3 regions of the Streptomyces sp. 2-1 genome follow, and region 3 is predicted to be linked to each of the others. Evidence: riboswitches for the same ligand, from Rfam matches in the RefSeq annotation. Region 3 holds a riboswitch; each other region holds the start of a gene.

Region 1 (4,891 bases), 7.5 Mb from region 3:
TCGAAGTCGCTCGGCAGCCAGGGCGGCGCCGTCCTCGGACCGGCCCACGTCATCGACCATCTGGTCAACGCGGCCCGTACCTTCATCTTCGACACCGGTCTGGCCCCCGCGGCGGCGGGTGCGGCCCTCGCGGCCCTGCGGCTGCTGCGCAGGGAACCGGAACGGGCCACGCGCGCGCGTGCCGTGGCGACCACCCTGCACGAACGGCTGACGGCCGAGGGCCTCGAAGCCGTACGACCGGACGCCGCCGTCGTCTCCGTGCGGGCACCCTCCCCGGAGCGGGCCGTGCGCTGGGCCGCGGACTGCCGCGAGGCCGGTCTCGCCGTCGGCTGCTTCCGTCCCCCGTCGGTGCCCGACGGCATCTCACGGCTGCGGCTCACCGCCCGCGCGGACCTCACCGACGGGCAACTCGACCGTGCCGTACGCCTGATCATCGAAGCGCGGCGATAAAACCCTCCCAGGCGGCGGGGGCGAAGAGCAGGGCGGGTCCCGACGTGTTCTTCGAGTCGCGCACCGCGAGCAGTCCGGCCCACGGTCCGGAGGCCGGACGGGCCGTCTCGACGCAGTTGTTCATTCCCGTGCTGCGGCTGCTGCGCTGCCACCGCACACCGTGCAGACGGGTGCTCGAAGGTAGGGGCCGAGGCAGGGCGGGCATGGTGCCTCCTTATGCGCCGTGAGCTACACCGGCGATGAAATCCAACGTTTCCTCGGGCGAAAGGGCGTGGACCTGAAGGGAGTCGAAGGCCTCGCTGTAGGCCTGAAGGTCTTCTTTCCGTTCGAGATAGAGGCTACTCGTCAAGTGGTCTAGAACAACCACATCCAGATCAGATCTGCTCGGAAACGAAAAAATAACAAAGGGCCCGGTGACGCCGACATGAGCTCCAACTCCGAACGGCAGCACCTGAATCCGCACGTGAGGGAGTTGCGCGGCCTCTGCGAGGTGCTCCAACTGCCGTGCCATGACCGCCGGTCCGCCGACCGTCCGTCGTAGGGCCGCCTCGTCGAGAACCGCACTCAGTTGGAGCGGTGGATTCGAACGCAGCACGTGCTGGCGGGCGAGACGCACCTCCACCAGCGCGTCGACCTTGTCGTCCGGCGCCCCGTCCACGGCCGCCAGGGTCACTTCACGCGCGTACTCCGGTGTCTGCAGAAGCCCCGGCACGACGGAGTTCTCCAGCGTGCGCATCACGCTGGCCTGCGACTCCAGGCTGATGAAGTCGCTGTAGGTGGACGGCAGAAGACCCCGGTAGGCGTGCCACCAGTGGTGGCGGCCGTTGTCGTCGGAGCCCGCCAGCACCACGAGCAACTCGCGCAGCTCCGCGTCCCGGACCTCGTAGGCGTCGAGGAGCAGCTCCACGTCCGTCGGCTTCACCCCGCTGCGGCCGGTCTCGATCCGGCTCACCTTCGACTGGTGCCAGCCCACGAGCCGGGCCGCCTCGCCGCTCTTGAGGCCCGCACGGGCACGCAGGGTACGCAGTTCGGCGCCGAGTTTCCGGCGGCGCACAGCGGGACCGTACTGCATGGCCGTCTCCTTCCGACCGTCGCGCCGGCGCTATATCGTCCGGCGTCACGCCGACCGTAGAGGACAAACCGGCCCCCCGCCCAAATACGGTCGGCCGTCGCAGAGTTCACCGCTTCGAGCGACAGATATATGCATATCTCGGTGGATCGGCACCGTGAACGCCGAGGTAGTGGCACTCTGGCGCAAGCACCAGTCCGGGACCGTACTCGAAGTCATCCGCTTCGTGTCGGACTCCGGTCCCGTGGGAAAGGGACGACCTCGCCATGGCAGACCACCAGGAAGCATCCGTCACTCTGCCGAGCGATCCCGCCTCGGTCTACGCCGCCCGCACCTATGTCATGAACGTGCTGGCCGAATGGGGACTTCCATCCGACACGGAGGCGGCCGACACGGTCCGGCTCATCGTCTCGGAGCTCGCCACCAACGCCGTACAGCACACGTTCGGGCAGTCGCCCACCTTCACGGTGGACATCGAACTCGACCGCGACGAACAACTGCGTATCGGCGTGACCGACAGTCACCCGCGCTTCCCGAAACGTTTGCCCGCCGCCGTCCAGCAGGACAACGGCCGCGGCATGGTGATCGTCCGCTGGCTGACGGTCGAGTGCGGCGGCAAGCTGACGGTCCGGCCCACCAGAGAGGGCGGCAAGACGGTCTCGATCATGCTGCCCTGGACGGCGCCGGTGCAGCCTGTGAGAGCGGACTGAGCGCCGTGCCCGGGCCATCGAGGTCGCTGCCGCGCTCGTCCTGCTCGGCGTCGGGCTCGTCCCGGCACCGTTGGCGGCGTGAAGGGGCCCGCTAGTCCTTGTCGGCGGAACCCTGCATCAGGTGGGGGAGGAGCGCCCAGAGCCCCGCGCAGACGACCAGGGTGGTCGCGCCGGCCGCGATGCCGCCCGCCCGGCCCGTCGCCACGTCCACGACGAGCATGACCGAACCGGAGAGGGCGAGCGCGAGCACGCCGAGCCCGATCTGGGCCAGATGCGAGGAGGCGTTCACGACCTGCGGCTTGGCGCCCTGCTGGAAAAGCCGGCGATGCAGCGCGGCCGGGGCGGTGAAGAGGGCGGCGGCCAGTACGGACAGCAGCAGCGTGACGACGTACGTGGCCCGCTGGAACGAGTCCAGGGAGGGGAAGCGCGCGGTGAACGCGAGGGTGAGCAGGAAGGCGAAGAGGATCTGCACCCCGGTCTGCGTGACCCGCAGTTCCTGGAGCAGTTCGTTGAAGTTGCGGTCGGCGCGCTCGAGCCGGGTCTCGTCGCGTTCCTCGTGGTGATGCGGTTCGCCCATGGGTGAAGGAGTAACCACTCAGCCGCGAAAATCACGCTCCGGGCCACGAGAGAGGGCCGCGGCGATCACCGCGGCCCCCTCCCGGGCGGGTCACCTGACCCGGCCGTACCAGACGCTCTTCGTCCAGATCTTCTGGAGCTTCACCACTTCCCCGGTCTTCGGGGAGTGCCAGATCCGTCCCTTCCCGGCGTAGATGCCGACGTGGTAGACGTTCCGGCCCGAGTGGAAGAAGACCAGGTCCCCCTGCTTGCGGTTCGAAGCGGAGACATGGTTCGTCTTGTTGTACTGCGCGGCGGCCGTACGCGGCAGGGACTTGCCCGCCTTCTTGAACGAGTAGAGCGTGAGGCCGGAGCAGTCGAAGCGCTTGGGCCCCACGGCTCCGTACTTGTACGGGGAGCCCTTCTTGGAGGCCGCTACCTGGAGTGCCTTCGTCGCGGGTGTGGCCGCTTCCGCGCCGGAGGTGAATCCGGGGGCCACTATGCCACCGCCTACAGCGGCGATGGTGAGAGCCGATGCGGTACCGGCCCTGCTGAACAGCGACGGGACACGATTGAGCGCAGTCATGCGCAACCCTTCGTCAGCCGCCTGTGAAGGATGACCTGTCGGATTCGGGCTGGCGAAGTTGCCCGGCCGCTGACGCGGCTTCACCCCAAGGGCTGCTCGGCCCGGTCATGGCGTGACCGTTCCGGCGACCCGTCGTGCTTGGGTCCTCCACTCCTGCCGATCCACTTCTGTCGACCGGTCATCCGTGCGGCGGCAGGACTCGGCGTCCGCCCGGATCGCCCCGCCGCTTGTGGCGGGGGCTTGTCGTCGGAAGGGATCTTGACGCACGGATGTCCCAAAAGCCGAGCGGAATCGGCGATTTGTGGGCTTACTCACCACTCACCCGTTCGGGTGGACAGCCATTCCAACGGGAGGGCGTCCAGGGGGTCGACGACCCTCGTACCAGCACCGGAACGTCTAATTCCGTACGGAGACTACGCGTGTTGCGCAGTTCCCACGGGCCTGTAAAAGCAGCTCTGGCTACGCTGTTCGGTGGTACGCCTTTCGGGCCGTTTGAACCCTGACCCGGACGTCTCGTCAGATGCCTGCGTGACGCCGGGTCCGTGGCGGTACGTCAGCTGTCGGAGCGCGGCGGTAGCGCGATCCGGCCCGCTCGGCGCTCACCGTCGAGGACGCGCAGCGCCCGCGCCAGGGTCGGCGCGTGCACCTCGTGCTCCCCGCGCTGATGCATCAGGGCCAGCGCGTCACGCAGCGCGGCAGCCTTGCCGACCAGGGCCTGGGCGGCGCGCAGCCCCCGGTAGGTGTCCCCGGAATGGGCCGGGTTGATCCGGCCGAGCAGGTCCACCACTTCAAGGTAACGGTCGATCAGCTCGGCCTCGGCGCGGGTCAGGGCCGGCAGCGGCGGCAACTCGGGTGGGAGCATCGGGCCGCTCACCTCGCGCCGGGTGCGCTCTGGGTGGACTTCCGGCTTGCGACGATCCGGTCGATCAGTCCGTACTCCAGCGCCGCCCGCGCGTCCAGGATCTTGTCCCGCTCGATGTCGGCACCGATCCGCTCTCGGCTCTGGCTCGTGTGCAGGGCGAGCATCTCCTCCAACTGCCCACGGGTACGCATCAACTCGTCGGCCTGAATGGCCAGGTCGGACGCCTGTCCCTGGACGGGCTCGGAGAACGACGGCTGGTGGATCAGCACGCGGGCGCCCGGCAGCGCGTACCGCTTGCCCGGTGTGCCGGCCGCGAGCAGCACCGCCGCGGCCGACGCCGCCTGCCCCAGGCAGATGGTCTCCACCTCGCAGCTGACGAACTGCATCGTGTCGTAGACGGCCGTCATCGCGCTGAACGAGCCGCCGGGTGAATTGATGTAGAGCGAGATGTCCCTGTCGGGCGCCTGGTACTCGAGGTGCATGAACTGCGCCATCACGTCGTTCGCCGATACGTCGTCGATCGGCGTCCCGAGGAACACGATCCGCTCCTCCAGCAGCTTCGAGTACGGGTCCATGGTCCGGCTTCCCGAACTGGTGCGTTCGGTGAACTCGGGCAGGACATAGCGGGCGGACGGTCGGGTCATGACACACGCTCCTCC
Region 2 (4,891 bases), 3.5 Mb from region 3:
GCGCTGCTCCTCGGGGGTGAGCCAGCGGGTCGTCATGCCCCCAGTGTAGGTTTGTTTCAAACTTGAACCAAGCCCCGCCCGAGCCCAGTCCGAGCCCACCCTGAGCCCAGACCGTCGTCGTCCGGGCGACACCGGGCCGCCGCCCGGCCAAGCCCCCTGCTCTGCCTCCGAAAGCGAGCGCGTTCATGCCCCACCCCTACGTCCTGTTGTCCGCCGCCGTCTCCCTCGACGGCTGCCTGGACGACACCGGCCCCGGACGGCTGCTGCTCTCCGGACCGGCCGACTTCGACCGGGTCGACGAGGTACGGGCCGAGTCCGACGCGATCCTCGTCGGCGCGGGCACCCTGCGCGCCGACAACCCCCGGCTCCTCGTCAACTCCGCCGAGCGCCGCGCGGCCCGCGTCGCCGCCGGACGGCCCGAGTACCCGCTGAAGGTCACCGTCAGCGGCAGCGGCGACCTCGACCCCGACGCCAACTTCTGGTCCACGGGCGGCGAGAAGATCGTCTACACGACCGACGAGGGGGCCACCAGGGCCACCGAAGCGCTGCGCGGCCTCGGCGTCGACGTCGCGTCCGTGGGCCCCGACGTCGACTGGCGGGCCGTACTCACCCACCTCCACGACGTACGCGGCGTACGGCGGCTCATGGTCGAGGGCGGCGGACGCGTCCACACCCAGCTCCTCCGCCAGGGCCTCGCCGACGAACTGCAGCTCGCCCTCGCGCCCCTCGTCGTCGGGGAGCCGGACGCGCCCCGCCTGTTCGGGCCCGGCGACTATCCGGGCGGCCCCCGCAACCGGCTGCGGCTGGTCGAGACGCGGCCCGTGGGGGACGTCGTCCTCATGCGGTACGTCCCCACCGCGCCCGGCACCGGGACCGTACCCTCCGCCGCCGACCACCGATGGCTGGCCCTCGCCTGCGAACTGGCCGCCGAGTGCCCGCCCTCGCAGACCGCGTTCAGCGTCGGCGCGGTCGTCGTCGCGGCTGACGGTACGGAGCTGGCCCGCGGGTACTCCCGTGAGTCCGACCCCGTGTCCCACGCCGAGGAGGCCGCCCTCGCCAAGATCGAGCCGGGTGATCCGCGGCTCGCGACCGCCACCGTCTACAGCAGCCTGGAGCCATGCGCCCGCCGCGCGTCCCGGCCCGCGCCCTGCGCCCGGCTGATCCTCGACGCGGGCGTACGCAGGGTCGTGACCGCCTGGCGGGAGCCGGACACCTTCGTGGCGGGCGCGGACGGCAGCGGGCTGCTGGCCGCGGCCGGCGCCGACGTCCTGGTACTCCCGGAGTACGAGGCCGACGCGAAGGCGCCCAACCGTCATCTGACCTGACCTGACCTGACCGGCCCGTTTCCCGTCGGTACGGCCGATGCGCAGGCCGACCCGCACCGCCGATCGGCACGTTTCGTACCAAACCACCCGGTGAAGTGCGGGCGAAGTTAACGCGTGTGCTTTGGGTCCCGCGGATGGCGTACAGTGGTCTTAACGACGCGGGGTGGAGCAGCTCGGTAGCTCGCTGGGCTCATAACCCAGAGGTCGCAGGTTCAAATCCTGTCCCCGCTACTGAAGGCCTGAGGCCGGAATCCGATCAAGGATTCCGGCCTCAGGTGTTTCCCGGGCATCTCCTCGGGTGTTCGGGCGGGCAGGCGTCTTCACCCGCCCGGTCCTCGTCCGCTCGCCCGCCACCCCCGCTCCCGGAAGCCTGGACAGGTGGAGGAGCAGGAGCCGGTGCGGGTCGAGCCCGTGGACGTCGAGCCCGTGGAGAGAACCGCCTCGTACCAGCGCACCCTCGTCCGCGCGCTGCCGGCGCTGCTGATCGTCGCGGGTGTCTGTTACGACCTGCTCACCCCGCAGGACTTCACCGCGGCTCCCTTCTTCACGGCCGCCGTGCTCATCGCCGCACCCCTCTTCTCGCTCGGCGCCACCGTGTGGACGGGCATCGCGGCGACCGTGGGCATGGCCCTCGTGCACCTCAGGTTCGCCTTCGACGCGGGCGCGGTCACCGAGGTCCTCACCGTGGCCACGGCCGCCGTGCTCGCCGTCGGCATCAACCGGCTCGTGGGACGCGGCAACGCGCGCCTCGCCACCGCCCGCGAGATCGCGGAGGCCGCCCAGCGGGCCGTACTGCCCGAACCGGCCGCGCGGATCGGTGGTCTCGAGATCGCGGCACGGTACGAGGCCGCGCAGGAGGGCGCGTTCATCGGGGGCGACCTGTACGCCGTGCAGGACACCCCGCACGGCGTACGGCTCCTCGTGGGCGACGTACGGGGCAAGGGCATGGGAGCGGTCGGCGTCGTCGCCGTACTCATCGGGGCCTTCCGGGAGGCCGCCGAGCAGGAGGCGAGCCTGGAGGCGGTCGCCCAGCGGCTGGAGCGGGCACTCGCACGCGAAGGCGTCCGGCGCGACATCATCGCGGTCTTCGAGGACTTCACCACCGCCGTGCTCGCCGAGATCCCGCACGGCACCCCGGTCGTACGCCTCGTGAACCGCGGCCACCCCGGGCCCCTTCTGCTGTACGGCGACGGAGAGGTACGTACGCTCTCCGCGCCGGAGCCCGCGCTGCCGCTCGGGACGGGGGAGCTGGGGGCCTGGCCCGACCGCGCGCAGGAGGAGGAGTTCCCGGGCGGGGCCATGCTGCTCTTCCACACGGACGGGCTGTCCGAGGCGCGGGACCGGCGGGACGTCTTCTACGATCCGGCGCGGCGGCTGGCCGGGCGGGTCTTCCCCGGGCCCGACGCGTTGCTCACCGCGGTACTGGACGACGTCCTGCGGCACACCGGGGGCGGTGCCGCCGACGACATGGCACTGCTCGCGGTGCGGCGGCCGTGAGGGCACGGCACCACATGTGATGGCGGCGGGCGTGAGATGCGTCGCTCTTTCGGCGGGCCATATCACCGTTCGTAGTCGAACGGCGTCCCTCCGCTCAACAACTGACGCACCATCAACAGGACTGCTATTCCTGAATGTCGATCAACTCGCCCGATTTACCCCGCTCATGACCTGTAAGTCCAGGCCAAGAGCCGTAACGATCATCAGGAACAGCTTGGAATCCGGTGCCCGGGTCTATTAACGTTCGATAACGCAGCGCGGTCGTCCCAGCCGTCACAAGAGTCGGCTCCGTGCGCACGCGCCGAATCCCGCAAGGGAACCGGGGAACCACCACTTGGGGTGAATCGCTCGTCTTCGCGGTGTAGCGCACCGCGGTTGACGCGCGTAGGAGACCTTCCTGCTCCGAACCCGTCAGCTAACCCGGTAGGCGAGAAGGAAGGAAAGGAGTGCGCCTACGTGGCGTCCAACCGGTCTGCCCTCACACCCTCGTTCGTACCGGATGAGTTGACGGGTGAGTCCTCGGGTGAGAAGAAGCCCGACACATTCGCCTACGGCGCTCGTAAGGACGAGGAGACGTGGGAGGTCTGGAACCCCAGCGCGGAGACCGTCCTTCCCGTCCGCGGCCGGCACCGCGTCGCCAAGCAGCGCGGCGGTGGACTCGCCCGTAGCTCGACCGTTCTGGGCGTCGGTGTCATAGCCGCCGTCGGTGCGGGTGGCATGGCCACCGCGCAGACCGGCAAGCCCCCGGTGTCGATCTCGATCCCCGACCTGCCGAACGTCGGCTCGCCGTTCTCGGACGACGACGCCCCCGAGGGCTCCAGCACTCCGATCACCGCCGTCGGCCTCACCGCCGCCGACGCCGAGGAGGGCAACTCGGACGCGGGCGAGGCCCTGCGCGCCCGCATCATGCTCCAGGCCGAGCGGCAGCAGGACCAGGTGGACCGCGAGGCCCAGCGGGCCGCCGAGGCCGCCGCCGCGAAGAAGGCCTCCGACCAGGCCGCCAAGGAGCGGGACGCCGCCGAGGCCAAGGTCGCCGCCGCCAAGAAGAAGGCGGACCAGGAGGCCAAGGAGAAGGCCGAGGCCGCGCGCCTCGCCGAGCTCGCCAAGCAGTTCACGCTGCCCACCTCCTCGTACACGATCACCTCGACCTTCGGGCAGTCCGGTGCGCTGTGGTCGTCCGGTCAGCACACGGGTCTGGACTTCGCCGCTCCTACGGGTACCCCGATCAAGGCCGTTCACAGCGGCACGATCACCGAGGCCGGCTGGAACGGCTCGTACGGCTACCGCACGGTCCTCACGCTCGACGACGGTACGGAGCTCTGGTACGCGCACCAGTCGTCGATCGGTGTCAGCGTCGGGCAGAAGGTGGCCACCGGCGACATCATCGGCCGCGTGGGCGCGACCGGCAACGTCACCGGGGCGCACCTCCACCTGGAGGTCCACACCAGCGGTGGCGACGGCATCGACCCGATGGCGTGGCTGCGTGGCAAGGGGCTCACCCCGTAAGGGCTCACCCGGTAAGGGCTCACTTCGTAAGAGCTCACTTCGTAAGAGCTCAACCGGTACGCCGGTAAGAAGGGCTTGAGAGGTTCCTGGGTGCGGAATACGGCCGTCCGGTACGGCCGTTGACCCACCCATGACCTCTCTCCGCAAGCTGGGTTCGTCCGATCTCGACGTCTTCCCGCTCTCCCTCGGCGGCAACGTCTTCGGCTGGACCGCCGACCGGGCGCAGTCCTTCGCCGTGCTCGACGCGTACACCGCCGCGGGCGGGAACTTCGTCGACACCGCCGACACCTACTCGGCCTGGGTGCCGGGCAACGAGGGCGGTGAGTCGGAGACCGTCCTGGGCGACTGGCTCGCCGCGCGCGGCAACCGCGCCGACGTCGTCGTCGCCACCAAGGTCGGTGCGCACCCCCGGTACAAGGGTCTGTCAGGGGCGAACATCAAGGCCGCGGCCGATGCCTCCCTGCGGCGGCTGAAGACGGACTACATCGACCTGTACTACACCCACTTCGACGACCCGTCCGTGCCGGTCGAGGAGATCATCACCGCCCTGGACGAGCTCGTCC
Region 3 (4,891 bases):
TGGACGCTGCCGCACCGCGACGGCTGGCGGCTGTCCCAGCTGCATGGCCGGTGGGCGGCCGAGTCCCGGCTCGTGCGCTCCGAACTCACCTACGGTGAGAAGGTCATCGGCAGCCGGCGCGGGCACACCTCGCACCAGCACCTGCCCTGGGTCGCCCTGGACCCCGACGGAGCGGCCACCGAGGAGCAGGGCGAGGTCTACGGGTGCGCCCTCGCCTGGTCGGGCACCTGGCGGATCGCCGTGGCCCAACTCCCTGACGCGCGCGTGCAGATCACCGGCGGCGTCGGGTACGACGACTCGGGGCTGCTGCGACTGGAGCCGGGGGAGAGCTTCGTCACACCCGTCTTCGCGGGGTTGTGGAGCGACGGCGGATTCGGCGGCGCGAGCCGTGCCTGGCACGCCTACCAGCACGCCCATGTGATCCCGGACGCGGGCGAGCACCGGCCGGTGCTCTACAACTCCTGGGAGGCCACGGAGTTCGACATCTCCGAGGAGCAGCAGGGGGCGCTGGCGCGACGGGCCGCCGCGATGGGGGTCGAGCTGTTCGTGGTCGACGACGGCTGGTTCGGGGCGCGCACCAGCGACCGGGCCGGGCTCGGCGACTGGACGCCCAACCCCGACCGCTTCCCGGCGGGTCTCAAGCCCCTCGCCGACGAGGTGCACGCGATGGGGATGCAGTTCGGGATCTGGGTCGAGCCCGAGATGGTCAACCCGGACAGCGAGCTGTACCGAGCGCATCCCGACTGGGTGCAGTTCCAACCGGGACGAAAGAGGACGGAGCTGCGCAATCAGCTCGTACTGAACCTCGCCCGCGAGGACGTCCAGGAGTACCTGTGGGAGCAGCTCGACACGCTGCTCTCCAGTGCGCCGATCGACTACGTGAAGTGGGACTTCAACCGCTGCTTCACCGACGCGGGGTGGCCCGGCGAGGCCTACCCGCAGCGGCTCTGGGTGGACCATGTGCACGCCCTGTACCGCCTCCTGGACCGGCTGCGGGCGGCCCATCCGGGCGTCGCCTTCGAGTCCTGCTCGGGCGGCGGCGGCCGTATCGACCTCGGGATCATGGCGCGTACGGACCAGGTGTGGACCTCGGACAACACCGACCCGCTCGACCGGCTCGCCATCCAGCACGGCTTCAGCCAGGTGCATCCCGCGCGGGTGATGGCCGCCTGGGTCACCGACAGTCCGAACGACCAGCTCAACGGCCGCGCCAGCTCGCTGCGCTTCCGCTTCGTGAGCGCGATGGCCGGCGTGCTCGGTGTCGGCGGCGACCTGACCCGGTGGAACGAGGAGGAGCTGGCCGAGGCGCGGACGTGGGTGGAGCTCTACAAGGAGATCCGGCCCGTCGTGCAGGGCGGGGACCTCCACCGGCTGCGGGCGCCGGAGGGCGGGCTGAGCGCCGTGCAGTACTCGCGTGACGGGGAGGTCGTCGTCCTCGCCTGGCTCCAGGCCCAGCACTACGGCGAGCCGGTCGCTCCGGTGCGACTGCGCGGGCTCGACCCGGCGGCGACGTACGAATGCCTCGAAACGGGCGAAGTCCACCGAGGTGCGGTGCTGTTGCATCACGGATTGCGGACGGGGTTGCGCGGCGACCTTGATGCGGCAGTTTTCCGGCTGCGTCGCATGTGACTGTTGTGTCCGTAATGGAGCATTGGTTCCAACTCGCTCTGGAATAAAGGCTCCTGGAACGGCACTCCGTGAGCAGCGTCATATTCGTGACGGTCCGCTGTCGCCATGTTCACGTAATTCGGTTGCGTTTTCAGGGATTTAACAAACGGGGAAGATCCCTGATTTACGCAGCGTGACCGTCATTTCGGTCAGGGATCAAGAGAACGGGGCACACAGGAAACCCCAAAGGTTGTTCCTGCGTCTTCATGTCGCTTACGTTCGCCACCAATCCGGACGGACGCCCAATCCTGCCGCCGCCCGGAATCCGCTCACCCACCCGTACACGGCAGGAGCGGGGGACCCACAGGTAGAACGCCTGTTCCGGTCTCCGGAACGGCTAGGGGTTAAGTCGTGCGCAAACACGGCCGGGCATCTCCAGCTCGCACCCGACAGCTCACCTCGCAGGCGCCGGAGAGGAATTCGCCATGCCCGCGAAGGGTAAGCACCGCCGTCCCAAGTCCCAGCGTTTCACCCGCTCCATAGCCGTCGCCGGAACCGGCGGCGCGGCGCTCGCCCTTCCGCTGCTCGGTGCGACCGGGGCGCACGCCGCGACTTCGCAGTCCGCCGCCGATTCCGTGGCGAGCGTCTCGAATGTCGCGAACAAGGCCGCCGAATCGGCGCCTGCCGCCGCCGACAAGAAGGCCGAGGCGAAGAAGGCCGCCGCCAAGACCTATTCCGTGCGAGCGGGCGACTCCCTGTCGAAGATCGCCGGCACGCAGAACGTCAGCGGCGGCTGGAAGAAGCTGTACGAGGACAACCGCAAGGCGATCGGCGGTGACCCGGCGCTGATCCACCCGGGCCTGAAGCTGTCGATCGGCAAGGCCGCCGCCACGTCGAGCTCCGACTCCGGCGCCTCCAAGACCACCCAGTCCTCCGCGAAGAAGGCCGCGGCCCCCAAGGCTGCTGCCGCTCCAAAGGCCGCCGAGGCCAGTGCCGCCGGCTTCACGCTGCCGGTCGCGGGCGCGGGCGTCGGCACCCCGTACAAGATGTCGGGCAGCATGTGGTCCAGCGGGTACCACACCGGCGTCGACTTCGTGGTCCCGACCGGCACGTCCCTCAAGTCCGTCGGTGCGGGCACGGTCGTCTCCGCCGGCTGGGGCGGCGCGTACGGCAACCAGGTCGTCATCCAGCTCGAGGACGGCCACTACGCCCAGTACGCCCACCTGTCCTCCCTCTCCGTCTCGGCCGGACAGGCCGTGACCGAGGGCCAGCAGGTCGGCCTCTCCGGCGCGACGGGCAACGTCACCGGCCCGCACCTGCACTTCGAGATCCGCACCACCCCGGACTACGGCTCGGACGTGGACCCGCTGGCGTACCTGCGTGGCAAGGGCGTCTCCGTCTGACCCGACGCCAGGCACGCCCGCACGGCGTACCACTCCGCTCGTCTCCGAAGGCCGGACCCGGTGATCCCCGGGGTCCGGTCTTCGGTGTTTCGGTTCTGTGGCACGTCTGTGGCATGGCCGGGCGATGTGTCGACAGGGATGCGGAAGTCGCGGCACAGTGATCTCCGCAAGCGCTTTCTATGCGCCTTCCCTGCCATGGAGGTCTTCATGACGACCACACGCAGAGCGTTCGGAGTCCTGGCCGCCGGTGCCGCACTCACCGCGCTGGCCCCCGCGCAGACCGCGGGTGCGGCGGTCCGGGGCCGTCCGGGGCGGCTCATCGCCCGCGACGACTTCCGGCACGGCCTCGGCCAGTGGGCGACGGAACTGCAGGACGGCGGCAGCGTCACCGCGTCCCGCGGCGTCCTGGAGATAGACGTGCCGAGCGGCGCGACTGTGTGGTTCAAGCGCAAGCTCCGAGGGCCCTATGTCCTGGAGTACACCGCCACACCGGTCTCCGCGGGCGGCGCCAACGACCGGGTCTCGGACCTCAACAACTTCTGGAACGCCACGGACGTCCGCTCCCCGGAGGACCTCTTCGCCACGCACCGGGGCGGTGCGCTCGACGAGTACGACCACCTCACGACGTACTACGCCGGATACGGAGCCAACACCAACACCACGACCAGGCTGCGCCGTTACGTCGGTGAGGCGGGTGTGCGCCCGCTGGTCTTCGACTACACAGAGCCCTTGCTCACGGCGAACGAGCCCAACCGCGTCAGGATCGTCTCGAACGGCTCGACGGTCCGGTGGTGGAACAACGGGCGGCTCGTCTTCGACTTCGTGGACCAAGAGCCGTACACGAGCGGGCACTTCGCGTTCCGGACGGTCTGGAGTCACTTCAGGATCACGGACTTCAGGGTGCGAGAGCTGCGACAACGTCCCTGATGGAGCCCCTTATTCCGAGATTGACCAACACTTGACGAGTGGCTTATCTCACCGCGCGTCAACCCTTTCCTACGGTCGCGTAGCTCACACCCGAAGGTGAATCATGGCCCGATGTGGCAGACGATTCGAAGAATGACAACAGATCAGTGATCGGGTCGTACGTGGCGGTGGGGGACAGCTTCACCGAGGGCGTCGGCGACCTTGGCCCGGACGGGGCGTCCGTCGGCTGGGCCGACCGGTTCGCGGTGCTTCTCGCGGACCGTCGGCCCGAGGGCGACTTCGACTACACCAACCTCGCAGTCCGCGGGAAACTCCTCGACCAGATCGTCGAGGACCAGTTGACGCGCGCGAAGGAGCTCGCGCCCGACCTGGTCTCCTTCTGCGCGGGCGGCAACGACATCATCCGGCCGGGCACCGACCCCGACGAGGTCGCGGAGCGCTTCGAGCGCGCCGTCGCGGACCTCACGTCGGCCGTCGGCACGGTCCTCGTGACCACCGGCTTCGACACCCGTGGCGTACCCGTGCTCAAGCACATGCGCGGCAAGATCGCCACGTACAACCTCCATATCCGGTCCATCGCCGACCGGTACGGCTGTCCCGTGCTCGACCTGTGGTCCCTCAGGACCATCCAGGACCGGCGGGCCTGGGACGGCGACCGGCTCCATCTGTCGCCCGAGGGGCACACGCGGGTCGCCCTGCGCGCCGGCCAGGTCCTCGGCCTGGAAGTGCCCGCGGATCCCGACCAGCCATGGCCGCCGCTGCCGCCGCGCGGCACGCTCGAAATGCGGCGCGACAACATCCACTGGGCGCGCGAGTACCTGGTCCCGTGGATCGGGCGGCGCCTTCGCGGGGAGTCCTCCGGGGACCGCGTGGTGGCGAAGGGGAGCCTGTCGCCCGACGACATCAAGATGCGGATCGAGCCGGTGGCTTGAAGGTCCGGGGGCCTGAGGGCC

What was found. A riboswitch is a leader RNA that binds a small molecule or an ion and turns the genes downstream of it on or off. The one in region 3 is predicted to bind cyclic di-AMP.
Region 1: it holds a riboswitch for cyclic di-AMP, as region 3 does, so the genes downstream of both, ACN20J_RS08965 (C40 family peptidase) here and ACN20J_RS41725 (LysM peptidoglycan-binding domain-containing M23 family metallopeptidase) in region 3, are expected to answer to the same signal.
Region 2: it holds a riboswitch for cyclic di-AMP, as region 3 does, so the genes downstream of both, ACN20J_RS26660 (M23 family metallopeptidase) here and ACN20J_RS41725 (LysM peptidoglycan-binding domain-containing M23 family metallopeptidase) in region 3, are expected to answer to the same signal.

The regions. Positions count from the first base shown of each region.
Region 1 covers NZ_CP183383.1:2,038,306-2,043,196, reverse strand. The annotation lists gene ACN20J_RS08990 (8-amino-7-oxononanoate synthase) at 1-450, shown strand, start outside; gene ACN20J_RS08985 (DUF397 domain-containing protein) at 431-655, opposite strand; gene ACN20J_RS08980 (helix-turn-helix domain-containing protein) at 665-1,522, opposite strand; gene ACN20J_RS08975 (ATP-binding protein) at 1,786-2,229, shown strand; gene ACN20J_RS08970 (DUF6328 family protein) at 2,321-2,806, opposite strand; gene ACN20J_RS08965 (C40 family peptidase) at 2,897-3,370, opposite strand; cyclic di-AMP (ydaO/yuaA leader) riboswitch at 3,374-3,585, opposite strand; gene ACN20J_RS08960 (hypothetical protein) at 3,924-4,232, opposite strand; gene ACN20J_RS08955 (ATP-dependent Clp protease proteolytic subunit) at 4,241-4,876, opposite strand.
Region 2 covers NZ_CP183383.1:6,008,490-6,013,380, forward strand. The annotation lists gene ACN20J_RS26640 (MarR family winged helix-turn-helix transcriptional regulator) at 1-36, opposite strand, end outside; gene ACN20J_RS26645 (dihydrofolate reductase family protein) at 186-1,325, shown strand; tRNA gene ACN20J_RS26650 (tRNA-Met) at 1,483-1,556, shown strand; gene ACN20J_RS26655 (PP2C family protein-serine/threonine phosphatase) at 1,704-2,822, shown strand; cyclic di-AMP (ydaO/yuaA leader) riboswitch at 3,112-3,267, shown strand; gene ACN20J_RS26660 (M23 family metallopeptidase) at 3,279-4,328, shown strand; gene ACN20J_RS26665 (aldo/keto reductase) at 4,459-4,891, shown strand, end outside.
Region 3 covers NZ_CP183383.1:9,516,402-9,521,292, forward strand. The annotation lists gene ACN20J_RS41720 (alpha-galactosidase) at 1-1,629, shown strand, start outside; cyclic di-AMP (ydaO/yuaA leader) riboswitch at 1,925-2,089, shown strand; gene ACN20J_RS41725 (LysM peptidoglycan-binding domain-containing M23 family metallopeptidase) at 2,094-3,011, shown strand; gene ACN20J_RS41730 (DUF6250 domain-containing protein) at 3,219-3,938, shown strand; gene ACN20J_RS41735 (SGNH/GDSL hydrolase family protein) at 4,085-4,870, shown strand.